One region of the Bacillus sp. ISL-47 genome, then DNA from elsewhere that is predicted to be linked to it. Evidence: riboswitches for the same ligand, from Rfam matches in the RefSeq annotation. Region 1 holds a riboswitch; the other holds the start of a gene.

Region 1 (7,566 bases):
CTCAAGAGAAACTCCGCCGGCGTACTGCTGGACTACATCAGCCAAGCCAAGTGCAAGAGCTAATGCTGCTTTAAAACTTTCTCCGCCTGATAATGTTTTGACATGCCTTTCCTGGCCTGTATACTGGTCGAACACAAGCAGTTCAAGTCCGCTTTGCGCATTTCCCTTTGAGCGGTCCGTTTTCCTCAGCAATTGGTACCGGCCGCTTGTCATCCGGGTTAATCGCCCATTTGCTTCTCTGAGTATATCGTCCAGAAATGCAGCAAGTACAAATCTCTCAAAAGTAACTCTATATGTGTTCTGTCCTTTTGAAATTTCATATAAATGTCCAATCACTTTATAACGTTCTTCAAGGGCCTTCATTTTTTCATTAATTTCTGTTATTTTTTGTGACGTTTCTTCATTATGCTTCTTTTTCATATACAGATTTGTATATTGATCCTGCAGCTGTTTTAGCTGGTCATCTGTTTCTTTTAAGATTGCTTGCAGACTTACTATATCTGGCTTTTCAACACCCTCTAAAAGCTGTAAGAGTTCCGAATAACGGTCACTAACTGACCGTACTTCTTCACGATATTCCCGAACTTCTACTTCCAGCGCACGAATTTCATATTCGGATTTTTTTGCATTTCGGTATTCTCCATATGCTTCAAAGCCTTGATCCTTCATTCGCTGAACAAAGTTCTGTCTTTCAACTGTTAGCTTTTCCTCAAGCTTACCAGTTTGCCTTTCAATGGTCTCCATTTTTGCCTGTTCAGCCATATAAGCTGCCTTTGTATCCTGATATTTCTGTTGTGCAATTTCCAGTATTTTTTGCAAAGTCTCCAGTTTATCGACCGCTGCTTTCAGATTGGCCTGGTATGCTTCAATAGACCGCAGATTTTCCGGTATCGTTTCAGTCATCCTTGTCAAGTTGCCTTTCTTTTCAGCATGGAGAATCGCGGTATCATTTATATGACTTTGCAGCGAGTCTATTTCTGCAGCCAGCACTTCCTTGTGTTGATGAGATTTTTCCATTTCTAAGGTGCATGCTTCCAGCCTGGTGCTCTTTTTCTTTAAATCATCCTGAATGTTTAAGAGATCCTTTCTTTGAGCAAGAAGAGTACACTTAATAACCGGAAGCTGTTCCTCTTCCAAATCTGGCTGATGTTTTTGTATGAGTTTAAATAGTTCACATAAAGCATTTTCAATAGATTTTACGTTTGATTGAGATTCATAGAACGATGACTCTGCTTTCGCTTTATCAGCTTCGATTTCAGCAGCCTGCCGTTTTGCTGCTTTTAAATCTTTTTCATCAGGAATATCCGTTTGCGATACAGCCGGATTAGGATGATGATCTGAGCCGCAAACCGGACAGGCTTCACCATGTTGCAGCTGATTTGCCAAGATGGATGCTTGTCCATGGAGCCATTTACGCTCCAACTCCTCAACAAGCATTCTGGCATCTTCCAGCCTGGATGTTGCCTGTTCAAAGTAGCTTTTCTTTTTTTCAAATACTTCGAGAGCTAGCAAATACTCGCCCTGCTGTTCTTCATATTTATGAAGCCGTTCTATTTCTTCAGTCATTTTTTCCAGCCGCCGGTCATTCTCCATAAGCTTTAAATGACACTTTTCAATATTCTGTTTTTCCTCAGCCAATACTTGAATTTTATGTTCAGAGTTTTTAATTGCTTCATCCTTATTCTTTTTTTGAAGACGGAGGTTTTCCAGCTTTTCTTCAAGCAAACGAACTTGCTTTTCTACTTCCGCATAAGAGTGGATATCCTCTTTCATGTTTTGCAGCCGGTTAACATTCTCCCCAGCTTGCTTTCTTTCATCTTCACGTTTCTTTTCAGCTTCCCATCTTTCTTCGTTTTCCGCTAATAGGCCGGCTAAGGAAGTAATGCTTTTCTTAAGTGCAGTAAGCTCCTCATTTGAAAGGTCTAAATCCTTTTTTATTTCGTGGCAAAGCTGCTCCTGCTGGCTAAGCAAAGCTGCTTTCTGTGCAAGCGAAATAAGTTTTTCCTTCCCTGCAAATTGTTCTTTTAACCCATCCAGATCATCTTTCCTTAGTTTCAGATCTTCTTTTGCCTTCAGCTGTTTAACTATGGTTTCAGCTTCATACAGCTTTTGCTGCAGATTGTCTCTTTTTTCTTTCTGCTTCTTGCCAGCATCCGTTAATTCCTCTAACCCTTCCGACATATGCACAATTTCTGCATTTACAAGAGGCAGCAAGATTGTGTCATTTACACTGCCAGCTTCCAAATATGCCTTAAGTTCCTCATTAAAAACTGCCTGCACCTGGAGTAAAAGCTGATCACGAAGCTTTACTTGGTCTTCAACTGTTCTTTTTAGCTCAGAAGCATACTCTTTTAGCTTTTCTTCAATCCGCTTATAAATCTGGGTGTGAAATAGCCGCTGAAGGATTACTTCCTTTTCCTTGCTCTCCGAGGTAAGAAGTTTCCTGAATTCACCCTGAGGGATCATCAGGATTTGCCTGAATTGGTTGCTGTCTATAATCATGATTTCCTTTATTTTTTCATCGACATCCCTGACATTGGACGCAAGAAGCTGCCGGCTGCCATTTTCATCATAAATGTAGAGTTCTGCTTTGGCACTTACTGTTGTTGTCCCATCGCCACGTTCTTTTTTCTTTTCCTGCTGAGGCGATCTGGTAATGTAATATGCTTTATTTCTTAATGTAAATTCAAGAGAAACTTCAGTCAGTGTTTCGTTTTTGGCAAACTGACTTCTAAGTTCTGGTCCATTGCGGTCCTCACCGCTTGCTTTTCCGTAAATCGCATAGCTGATCCCATCAAATATGGTCGTTTTTCCGGAACCAGTCTTTCCAGAAATAACAAACATCGTCCGGTTTCCAAGCTCTGTAAAGTCAATGTGCTCACTGTCTGCATAAGGGCCGAACGCTTGCATCTTTAATTTTAATGGCCTCATTTCAGAGCCTCCTCCCTCAGCACTTTTTCAATCACATCAGTCATTGCCTGTTGTTTATCTTTTGTAAATTCAGAAGTAGTCATCTGCTCGTAAAACTGCTTGAAAAGCTCAAGCTCTGACTTTTTCTCTTCCTTCATAGAAATGAAGGAGTTTTTTTTCTTCATATCTGTAATTGAAATCTTCCGTTCAAGGTGAAGTACATTTGGATACACCTGCCTAAGCTTATTGATCGGATCCAGTAAAGCCCCTTCATCCAAAAGTGTGATTTTTAGATAGTCATCCAGATTCTGTTTTTCATAGAATGATGGATCCATCAGCTCATCAAGATGGCCTTCGATTTCTCTTAAATCTTTTTTAGGCTGTAAGGATCGGGTACGAAGATCAAAATCACCATTTTCTTTCATTTCAATAATAGAGATCGACTTTTCCTGTTTCGCCTCAGAAAAAGAATACTTTAAAAGTGAGCCAGAATAACGGATTTTGTCATGTTTGATGGCATCAGGACTATGCAAATGCCCGAGTGCTGTATACGAAAAAGGATCGAAGCAATTAGAATGAACACAGCCTGAACCACCGACAGAAAGAGTCCTTTCCGAGTCGCTCGTCGCCCCTCCTAGTACAAAAGCATGCCCAACTAAAACATTGGGTTCATTTGGGTTCAGAGATTCTTCTATTTTCCCGACAATCGACTTCATAGCATCGTCATGTGAATGGACTCTGTCGTCATCAAGCAAATGCCTGACCATGCCTGGTTCTGCATAAGGTACAAGGTAAAAGTTAACACCATCTATATGTATAGGCCTGAAATCATTTACCAGCTTTCCTGATAAATAGAATTGGCTCTGTCTGTACCACGAACTGCCAAAGGAAAGCCTTTCGGCGCTGTCATGGTTTCCGCCAATTGCTACTACTGGCGTTTTAAGTTCTACATTTATTTTAAAAAGAATTTCATTTAATAATTCAACAGCATCAGTTGGAGGTACAGACCGGTCATATAAATCTCCAGCGATAACAACAGCATCCGGCTTTTCTTGTTCAACCACTTCAACAAATTGATTTAAAAAATGGCGCTGGTCTTCCGTCATGTATACTCCATGAACCAGTTTACCTAAATGCCAATCCGCAGTATGGATAAATTTCATATCAATCACCCTCTATTCCTACCATGATTAAATATATACAATGTTACCATTATAGCAAAACAAAAATTGAAGTACTTCTGCAAAATAAGGAAACTAAACTAGCAGAACATTCGTTCTTATTATATCAGGAAAAATTTCCAATAGATAGATTTTCAGGAAAAATAATAAGAGCCTATAACCTAGGCTCTTATATCTTTCATTATATATGATTCTTCTGGAACAACCTTTAACCCCGCGGAGCAGATTCCTCCAATGTGCTATTCTTTACCTCTTCATGCACTTTTAGTTTGGGGAAATTAATAAGAATGGCGATTACACCAGTGATTCCAATTAATAGTGGATAAATTGAGTATGGCATAATGCTCACCGGCGAAATTGCAGCGAGACCGGAAGCTGCCAGCATCTGTCCGCCATATGGAATAAATCCTTGTACGAAACAAGCGAAAATATCTAGTATACTTGCAGATTTACGCGGATCTATATCATATTGATCCGCTATATTTTTAGCCAGGGGGCCTGCAATGATAATGGAAATGGTATTATTTGCAGTAGATAGATTGGTAAGTGAAACAAGCGATGCAATACCAAATTCAGCACCCCTTCGAGAGTTTATTTTGCTTGTAACTATGTGCAGCAAATAATCAATTCCCCCGTTATAGCGAATAATCTCAACAACTCCGCCAATTAGGATAGCTATGATTGCAAGAGTTTGCATTCCTGCCATCCCTTCTGCAATCATTTGCAAGAAGGAAACCAGCGTGTAGCTTCCGTCAGCAATCCCAATCAGCCCTGCGAGCAAGACCCCGCCGCTTAGAACAAGAATAACATTCATTCCTAACAAAGCAGCAGAAAGTACCCCCAAATATGGAACCACTTTAAGCAAGCTATAATCCTGGCTTGTTACCGCACTTTCCTGACCAGCTGTTAAGAACCCTAGAATTATAGCAGTTGCCAGAGCTGCAGGCAGCACAATTAAAAAATTTACACGAAACTTATCCTTCATTTTTGTCCCTTGGGTCCGGACTGCTGCAATAGTAGTATCAGAAATCACAGAAAGATTATCACCAAACATGGCACCGCCAATAACAGCAGCCATTGCCAAAGCTACGGATATATCGGTTTCAGCAGCCAGTGCAACACCTATTGGAGCAAGCGCAACAACTGTACCTGTTGAAGTGCCCATTGATAGAGAAATAAAGCAGGCGATAATAAAGATCCCAACCATAAGCATATTTTGCGGCACATAGGATAATGCCAAGTTGACTGTCGAATCAACTGCCCCCATTCCTTTAGCCGTTCCCGAAAATGCACCTGCCAGTAAAAAAATTATAGCCATCAAAACAATATTGGGATTTCCAGCCCCTTTCGTGAATATATCAACCTTTTCCATAAATGGAGTCTTCCTGTTCATGGATAGGGCAATTCCTGCTGTTATTACCACAGCCACAATAATTGGAACTTTTTTAAAATCACCTGTTGCAAGGCCGCTCCCAATAAAAATCAGAAGGAATGCCAAAAGCGGGAGTAAAGCCCATGGGTTACCATTTTTGTTTGTTTTCATACTAATCCTCTCTCCTTAATTGGTTTTAATGACATAATAAAAAGACCTCTTCAAACAAGAAGAGATCTCTGCTATATTACAGTCCCCTCTTATCTGCCAAGCATAATGCTTGCTGGATTTGGCACAGCACTCACATGAGCCCGCTGCCGAGACATCTTAGGGCCAGTCCCTCCGTCTCTCTTGATAAGTTAAAAGTTATGAAGTTATTATTACTAACTCATGTCTGAAAATTATACAGGAAATTGATTAAAGTTCAAGCTTTTTTATATGCAATTTTAAATTTTTCTATTGATTTCCCATCAAGGTAACCACTTTCCCCGGCCGGTCCTGAGCCTCCTCGGCGCAGTGAGCCTGTGGGCTCATCCTTTGATCAGCACTCCAGCAAGCTTTTGAATAAGCAGCCTTGAATAAATATCGCACGAAGGAAATCGAATACATTTTCGGGCATCTAGAGCCTTCCGCCCCAATCAACAGGGTGCTAAAATCAACTTTTGGCTTTAACACAGCGTTTTTATAAGAAATCCTTGCCTGCTCTAAACTACACAAAAAATTAATAATTTTTTCCTTAAAATGAAATACTAAGGAAAAAAGGAGTGAAAAGATGTTCGATCGAAAGGTAATTCGTTTTTTGGTTGGAAGCACAATCTTATCCAGTATATTCAGTATCGGGATTGTGATCATGACCATTCTTCATCACTTACGAATACAGGAATTAATACTAGATACGAGGAGAAGCCTGCAAAACACCAACTCAGATTAAAGAAAAAGCCGCGAATAGTTAGCGGCTTCTTTAATTCCCACAATTTTTTATTGTGTATAAGATTCCAAATTAGTGCAGGTCCTGGGAGTGCGGCTGGGGATGTCCTTCTTTAAGTTCCTGGAAAATATCATTTGACTGCTGCGGGACAGGCTGCACAGGAGACTGTAAAATCATCCAGCCCATTAATCTTTTAAACTCGCCTGCTGTTAAAGGCTTTGCATCATCCATTAATTCGTATCCAAGCTGGCCATTAGGTTCAAGTGTTGCCATTTTCACATCTGAAATTTTTGTAATTCCGTTCGTCCTCAGTCTCATTTCCAATTGATCAGCAGTAAATCGGAGTTTTCTCATATTTGCGGGCTGAAGCTTCCCATTTTCAATTACGATTTTGGATTTGCCGGTTATAAACTTTTCTATAAAGTTAAACTTTACCTGCAAATACTCCATTAAAATTAATGATCCAATAAAAATGGCTGCAGCCACAATAGTTTTCCACACACTTGTCTCAATAATTGGCTGAATAATGATGGAACCAATTGAAATCATAACAACTGTTTGGGCAAGTGTCATTTGCGAAATAGATTTCCTGCCTGCTATGCGCAGCAACAAGACTCCTGCAAAAACTAATAGTAATGATTGCCAGGCAAAATTCATCCTGTAAATCCACCTTCCTTTTTCTTTTAGGATGTGGTAAAAACCGGACTAATATGCAATCTTTGCAAAAATAAAACAGCCTGGCCAATGGCCAGGCTGTTTTTCTATGGGTCTGTCAATTATAGTTTAGTTACGTTAGCTGCTTGAGGTCCACGAGCACCTTCAACAACTTCGAAAGAAACTTCTTGGCCTTCTTCTAAAGATTTGAAACCTTCAGATTGGATAGCAGAGTAATGTACGAATACGTCGTTTCCGTCTTCACCTTCGATGAATCCGAAACCTTTTTCAGCATTGAACCATTTTACTTTACCGTTTTTCATGAAAAAATCCTCCTATTGGCTTCAAAAAAGCCATGTGTAAATTCACCATATACACGCTTATAACTTTACGTTCATTACTCATCCAGACCATTGCCTAACGGTTGAAGAAGCAGCTAGCAAAATATAACACGATGCATAACGGCTGATTTAAATTTAGCACTATTAGATAGGAATGTCAACTAATTGCCATCCGAATGA
Region 2 (7,566 bases), on a different contig from region 1:
CGCAAAAATATTACCAGCATTAATGCGCTTGATGTATTGCGTTCCCTCAAGGAAGGATTGGATCAGCATCCATCCATCACTCCGGAACTTAAAGAAAGATACCTGAACTTTATATCCCTTGCCCGTAAAGAGTATGATGATATTGCCAAAAAAGAAGTTCAGAAAGCGTTTGTCTACTCTTATGAAGAATCTGCGAAAACCCTTATGGAAAATTATCTGGATAATGTTGAGGCATATTGTAATAAAGCGAAGCTGCGCGATCCATTAACAGGCGAGGAAATCTCACCGGATGAAAAGCTTATGCGTTCCATCGAGGAGCAAATTGGCATTTCGGAAAATGCGAAAAAAGCGTTCAGAGAGGAAATCCTTATCCGAATTTCCGCTTATGCCAGAAAAGGGAAACGGTTTGATTATAATTCACATGATCGTCTTCGTGAAGCCATCCAGAAGAAGCTGTTTGCAGACCTAAAGGATGTAGTAAAGATTACAACATCCTCCAAAACACCTGATGAGCAGCAGCTGAAGAAAGTTAATGAGGTTGTAGCAAGATTAATTGATGAGCATGGTTATAACTCAACATCAGCAAATGAATTGCTGCGTTATGTTGGAAGCTTGCTGAATCGATAAATTTTAAGAAGCCTGGCAAAATGCTGCCAGGCTTTTTTTATGCAAATAGAATATTTGGTGGTATTTGAAAATAAATCTAAGAATCTGCAAATAAAATTTGCAAAAATATAGGGAAATCTGCAAATAAGTATTATTGACAGTTCGATTGAGTGTATAAACGAGTGTCATAACGGCCAAAAGAAGTCCTAATTCAGATGAAAAAGCAGTTCAACTTGGAAAACTGCTGTAAAAGCTGCCAAAAGACCGACTTTTTCTTCAAAAACCCAAATAAAAAAGAGGCTGCAGCGCCTCATGATCATTCTTCTTCAGCTTTTACTATGGAAGTGTCTCGTTTCACCTGACATTCGGGACAAACTGGCTTGTTTTCAATATAAGCAGCCCGGTCATATAGGGACAATTCACCGAACCAATCACAGCAAAGGAATTCACTCATAAAATCCCCCCTTTGGTAAAATCATATTTTGGCTTGGCTGTTTTTATGAGAGGCAGCAAAGGAAAAGTTTAAACAAGCCTGATGTGGGGAATATAATCACCAGAGGTGATATTCATGAAGAAGAAAGAATTGGACAAAGATTATACACCGAGAAACAGCTCAATGGCAGAGAATGTTGAAGAGATGAAAAATTTGGGCAATCAGATGGAAAACCTGCGCACCAATAAAGAATTAAAGGAAGATTATGATAAATACCCAGACCCTATACAAAATAAAAAGAAAGATAAAGACCTCCGCTAAAAAGCGGAGGTTTTCTTATTGTAAAATACATAGAACCCACTAAAGGCACTAACCCATTTATAAAAAGGGCTTGTCCAAAAGAGGTTACTAATGTCTTATTGTCAAAATTATTTGTAAATTATTTTGTCTTCTTGCATAAGATAGAGTAATAAACATTTCTTTTGCTGGAGCCTAAAAGGGTTTTGGATGCTGCCAGAATGGCAGGGAAATGAGTCTATGGATAGCAGGCAGACTGCAGATTTAGGGATGATGTATCTTTTTTGACACTCGCGATATTGTATGTTGGAAGGCTGGAATGTGTGAAAAAATTAAATTATTAAAGGAGGGGTTTAAATGACGAATGTCAATAACCATCAGTTTGTGATTTCCCAAGAAGATTGGTCCCTCCATCGCAAAGGCCATGATGACCAGCAGCGTCATCAGGATAAAGTTCAAGAAGCAATCCGCAACAATTTGCCTGATTTAATAACGGAAGAGAACATTGTAATGTCGAATGGACGGGAAGTAGTAAAAATACCAATTCGGTCATTGGACGAATACAAAATCCGTTATAACTATGATAAAAATAAACATGTCGGCCAAGGCGATGGAGATAGCCAGATTGGAGATGTAGTGGCACGCGATGGTTCCGGCAGCCAAAAAGGACCCGGAAAAGGGCAGGGAGCAGGCGACCAGGCAGGCGAGGATTATTTCGAAGCGGAAGTTTCATTAATGGAAATTGAAGAAGCACTTTTTAAACAGCTGGAATTGCCTAATTTAAAGAAAAAAGAACAGGATGAAAACCTGGTGGAAAACATTGAATTTAACGATATACGGAAAACAGGTCTTATGGGCAATATTGATAAAAAACGAACGATGATGTCGGCATTCAAAAGAAATGCGATGACCGGGAAGGCTGCATTCCACCCCATTTATAAGGAAGATCTGAAGTTCAAAACCTGGAATGAAATTGTAAAGCCCGACTCAAAAGCAGTTGTTCTTGCTATGATGGATACGAGCGGAAGTATGGGGATATGGGAAAAGTATATGGCCAGAAGCTTTTTCTTCTGGATGACCCGATTCCTGAGAACCAAGTATGAGACGGTAGAAATAGAGTTTATTGCCCACCATACGGAAGCAAAGGTGGTCTCAGAGGAGGATTTCTTCTCCAAGGGGGAAAGCGGTGGAACGATTTGCTCATCTGCGTACCGAAAAGCGCTTGAACTTATTGATACAAAATATAACCCGCGAAAGTATAATATTTATCCGTTCCATTTCTCTGATGGTGATAACCTGACCTCTGATAATGCCCGTTGTGTTAAGCTTGTAGAAGACCTTATGAAAGTGTCCAATATGTTTGGATACGGTGAGGTTAACCAGTATAACCGCCACTCGACCCTTATGTCCGCGTATAAAAACATCAAAAATGACGATTTTCGATATTATATCCTTAAGCAAAAAGCTGACGTATTCCACGCTATGAAGAGCTTTTTCAAACAGGAAGATGAAAAGAAGGTGTATGCGTAAAAAGAGGGGGAAACCTCTCTTTTTATTATTTTCGCAGAAAAAAGACCCCTAAATCGAGGCCCTAAAAAATGTGTCCATATGGCATTGAAAAAGACTTCTAGTCCGGAAAATACCTGCAGATGCTATACCAGCACGAGAATGCTATTTAATTTCCGTCATTTTGCCACCCCCTGGTTCGACGAATATATCCATTATTCGTAATATATTAGGGTGAAAAACTATTTACAGCTTGTCTTTGTTTAATCGGCCATCTGTGTCCAATTCAGCATTGGCCTTAATATCTACTTCTTCATGCTTTACTTTTTCGGTGATGGTCTCAGTATCCTGGACCTTTCTTTTCCCAATCACGATCTCTTCCGTCACCACTGGTTTTTTTTCTACATGGAGAATTTCTTCTTTCAGCGGCACACGGATGGTTTCTTCTTCATCTATGAGTGTTTGGGTGTCTGCAGTTGAGTTTGCCGGTTTACGCCGCTTAATAAAAGCTTCTTCATGCGAGACAGGAACATCAACGTTTTGCTGTTCCTCGACAACTTTTTTGGTAACCTCCACATCACCTGACTTTTCGGCCAGTTTTTTAATATCCAGTTGTTCTTCTTTTACCTTGAGCACCTCTTCACGGGCCGAGGCACTTTCCCGGTAGGCTTCAGCTCGTTCCTCTGTCTGCACCTGACTTTCATTCTGGGCAGAAGGGTATGTGCCATAGTGGTCGACGATTAAGACATACTTTCCATCGAAAACCATGCTGGCATACTCATCCAGGTCATGCTCATCAAATCTTGTTCCGTCTTTTTTATCAGGATCTATTCCTGAACTCGTTGCGGGGTCTTCACCCATAAATAGCGCTTTTACGGAGTCAAGGAAGCGCTGGTTGCCCAGTTCCTGGGATCCGACAATTTTTAGGTTTACACCATAATTGTCTGCAAAGCTATCAAGATTTGCTCCATCTTTTGAAACAATAACCAGGTTTTCTTTTTGGTACCCGTTGGACTCTGCTCTTTCAATTGCATCTTTGAGCTCATGCTGTGTATCATAACCGCCGATTAATATATTTTTCTTCATATTTTCTCACTCCTATAGTCTTGTTTTTTTCTTACTTTCCCGGAAGAGCGTCTCGGGAAACTCTATTAATAGATTAGGGAGCAAGGACGATACGAAAAATATTAATTTAGGCGGCTAAGCGAGAGCCTGAGCAGGCATGGTTTCCTGCATGAAACTATTTTTCCATGCAAGTAAAATATAAACGAATCCCGAATATTTAACAGGTACAAGCCGTATGAATTAATAAATCTAGGTGAATACAGTATGATAGTGATATCACTCTATTATCTGGAACTTGCTGCTGGAGGTGGATATATGGAGATTGAGAAGCTGGCTAAAAAGCTGAAAGTCCGAACCCCTGTTATATTAGGGAGTGAGCGGTTTTCGAAATTTGCCATTTTGCTTCCGCTGGTTGAAATGAATGATGAAATTCATGTTCTGTTTGAAGTGCGTTCGCTTAAAATGAGGAGGCAGCCTGGTGAGGTATGTTTTCCGGGAGGAAGAATTGATCCTGGCGACAGGGATGAAGAACATACTGCTATCCGTGAGACATCAGAGGAACTGGGTATTGGCGAAGGTAGCATCACAGATGTTTCTCCGTTAGATTACATGATTTCTCTTGGGCAAATCATCTATCCTTATGCAGGCATTATTAAAAACCCCAGTCAAATTGTGCCTAATCCTGCGGAAGTGGAGGAGATCTTTACTGTACCGCTTTCGTTTCTCAAGGAAGTAAAGCCGGAAACTTACCACGTGAATTTTAAGGTAGAGCCTGAAGAGAATTTTCCTTTCGACTTAATCGTTGGAGGCGAGAATTATAATTGGCAAACAAGGAAGATGGAAGAGGTATTTTACTATTTTGAGGACAAAGTTATTTGGGGACTCACAGCAAGGATTCTTAAGCATTTCCTTGAAATCATTTACGAAACCCCTAGTGAGAATAATTAAAAATGAAAGCGTTTTATGAAAACTATTTTTAAAAAAGTGGTTGACGCGGCTCATTTAAATGTTTATGATTTATTTTATTAATTTAAATACTTAAAAACTTCTTATCAAGAGAGGCGGAGGGACTGACCCTATGAAGCCTCGGCAACCAGCATATATATGCCCGGTGCCAAATTCAGAGGAAATTTAATTTCCGAAGATGAGAAGGCGGAATGAATGGTACGTTAATTCAAACCCCTTCTTGTCTGTTATGGGCAGAAGGGGTTTTTTATGTTGATAAAGGCACATTATTAAAGCAGGGGGAATGCAATTATGTCAGCGATATCAGTAGGACTTTTGGGGTTTGGCACAGTAGGAAAAGGTGTTTATGAAACAATAAACAAACATCAGGGACGGCTTAAAGCAATACTTGGAAAAGAAGTGAAAGTCACTGCCATTCTTGTAAAGAATGTAGATAAGCATGCTTTACCTGAAAAGGACGTACTTCTAACTGATGATTTTCAAAAAATAATTGATCTTCCAAAGCTTGATGTAGTGATTGATGCGATTGTTGGGAAGGAGCCGGGCTATACATATTTACGTCAGGCTATTACAAGAGGCTGCCATGTGATAACAGCAAATAAAGAAATGTTTGCGCATCATGGAAGTGAATTAAAAGTGCTGGCAAAAGAGCATAATGTTTCATTGGGCTTTGAAGCAACGGTAGGAGGCGGGATTCCCATTATCCAGACTCTCAAGCAGCTGCTTAATGCAAATAAAATTGAGAGGATTGAAGGCATCCTAAATGGCACCTCCAATTTTATTCTAACAAGTATGCGCGAAGAAAAGCTTTCATTTGAAGCCGCGTTAAAAATCGCCCAGGAAAAAGGGTACGCAGAAGCAGACCCTGAAAACGACATCGAAGGATACGATGCTTTTTATAAAGCCGTCGTCCTGAGTGAACTTGTATTCGGGAAGGCGCCGGAGTGGGAGAAATCAACAAGGATAGGCATTACCGATATTTCAATTGAGCAAATTAATATTGCTTCTTCCCTGGGCTTAAGGTTTAAGCATGTGGCTTCTCTTGAGAAGGAAAAAAGTGCAGTCCAATGTACAGTGAAGCCCGTATTGGTTGGAGAGTCCCATCCGTTGTACAGGGTTGAAGGGGTACAAAACGCGGTTTCAATTGATGCAGATATTGTGGGGAATATAAGCCTCCAAGGGCCTGGAGCGGGAATGTTTCCAACAGCGAGTGCCATCATAGAGGACTTGATTCATCTTGGTACAAATGATTTCCCAGCTGTCTTTGAAGAATTTAATGCTGAAGGAATAGATGCGGGCTTGCCTATTTGGGCATTGTTCGGTGGAGCGGACAAAGCAGAATTGCCTGAAGACTTTGATATCCTTGGAAGAGTTTCAGCGGATGCGGTGATTGTAAAGGCCTCAGAGGCAGCTGTAGCCTCATTGGAGGATAACACTGTAGTTGCTTACCAAATACTTGGAGATCATGGCTTTGTGGAAATACTGGCAGAATTGCAGCCAGTATAAGAAGTGAAGTCTATAAAAAAAAAACAGGAGGAGCAGCTTATGGGCTGCCCCTCCTGCATTATGCTTATAGAGATGGTGGATGTTATGCCTGCTGATTTTTCAATAAAGACTGATTTAGTCCGGAGTATAGATCCTTCACATGAACCGTCACTATCTTGGCGCCAATCTGGACATGGACCATATTATCAAAAACAGCTGTTACCAGGCCGTTTAATGACACATTCGTACCAATATTTAAATCCTTATCAGCAACTTTCACGTTCTTCTTATCTGCCATCGTAACACCATCCCATTCCATTTTATTAATAATCATTCATACAAAGAATATTGCCTTTTTATAGTAAAATAAACGCTCAAATGAAAAAAGTCCAGTAAAAAAGCCTGGTTTTTTATCGACAAATTCCTTTAGGTACCAGGTACCTGTCGAATTTTCTTTAACGGAAGACAGATGATGGCACATTAAACTGGTTCCATAAGAAGATGATAAACAGGATGGACAGGATCCAGGCTGCTACGGGCCGTTTGTGGTGAACTATAAGAATGGTAAACATGGTTGTGTTAAAAAAGATAGACCACTTTAAGCTCCATCCATTAGAGTATTTAATCAGGTTTAATTTAATGTCAATGATTTCATTAACAGTATAGAGGAGAACCCAGCCTGCAATGTAAAGGATCTTCTTAAATAAGCTGCGGTTTTTGGGGAATCTGTATAAAAAAATGAGAATGGTGGCTGGGTATTTAACGGCCATGATGGAAAAAGTGACATGAGTGTTGGTCAGGTGGACTTGCTCATCAAATCCCTGTGGATTATATCTCCACATTGGATAGTGGTCAGATAACAAATATAAATAAAGAAAGTCCCCCAAGATGAAGAAAAGCAGGGTGGGATAATAATTTCTCCAGTTTCTCCAGTCTCCCCATTTCCATAAAGCAAAAAACCATACAAAAGCATAGAGCGCATTCAATCGATTCATCCCCTTACCAGTACACAAACCTGTTATTCCTATATTATCCAAGTGAAATAAGTTTTAAAAAAAATAAAATAGGACTTTAGTTTGTTTTTTTCAGTGATTTTCCCTTAATCCGAAATTGGTCCTAACTTACAGGAATGAATTTGCGAGGAAAGGGGTATGGATAGTTCATAAATATAGCTTACAAAAAGGATGATATACTGCACATGAATATGC

The links. Region 1 has a riboswitch for S-adenosylmethionine ahead of J7I93_RS16975 (Na+/H+ antiporter NhaC family protein). Riboswitches for the same ligand answer to the same signal wherever they lie in the genome.
Region 2: another riboswitch for S-adenosylmethionine. It lies ahead of J7I93_RS21345 (homoserine dehydrogenase); the one in region 1 lies ahead of J7I93_RS16975 (Na+/H+ antiporter NhaC family protein).

Annotation. Positions count from the first base shown of each region.
Region 1 covers NZ_JAGGQS010000048.1:108,551-116,116, reverse strand. The annotation lists gene J7I93_RS16985 (AAA family ATPase) at 1-2,931, opposite strand, end outside; gene J7I93_RS16980 (exonuclease SbcCD subunit D) at 2,928-4,073, opposite strand; gene J7I93_RS16975 (Na+/H+ antiporter NhaC family protein) at 4,300-5,634, opposite strand; SAM riboswitch class I at 5,721-5,824, opposite strand; gene J7I93_RS16970 (hypothetical protein) at 6,236-6,394, shown strand; gene J7I93_RS16965 (DUF421 domain-containing protein) at 6,464-7,048, opposite strand; gene J7I93_RS16960 (cold-shock protein) at 7,168-7,368, opposite strand.
Region 2 covers NZ_JAGGQS010000067.1:19,141-26,706, forward strand. The annotation lists gene J7I93_RS21315 (PrkA family serine protein kinase) at 1-627, shown strand, start outside; gene J7I93_RS21320 (hypothetical protein) at 923-1,060, opposite strand; gene J7I93_RS21325 (hypothetical protein) at 1,175-1,360, shown strand; gene yhbH (sporulation protein YhbH) at 1,694-2,866, shown strand; gene J7I93_RS21335 (YsnF/AvaK domain-containing protein) at 3,089-3,928, opposite strand; gene J7I93_RS21340 (NUDIX hydrolase) at 4,223-4,855, shown strand; SAM riboswitch class I at 4,954-5,058, shown strand; gene J7I93_RS21345 (homoserine dehydrogenase) at 5,165-6,379, shown strand; gene J7I93_RS21350 (hypothetical protein) at 6,462-6,656, opposite strand; gene J7I93_RS21355 (CBO0543 family protein) at 6,814-7,344, opposite strand; gene J7I93_RS21360 (cation:proton antiporter) at 7,557-7,566, shown strand, end outside.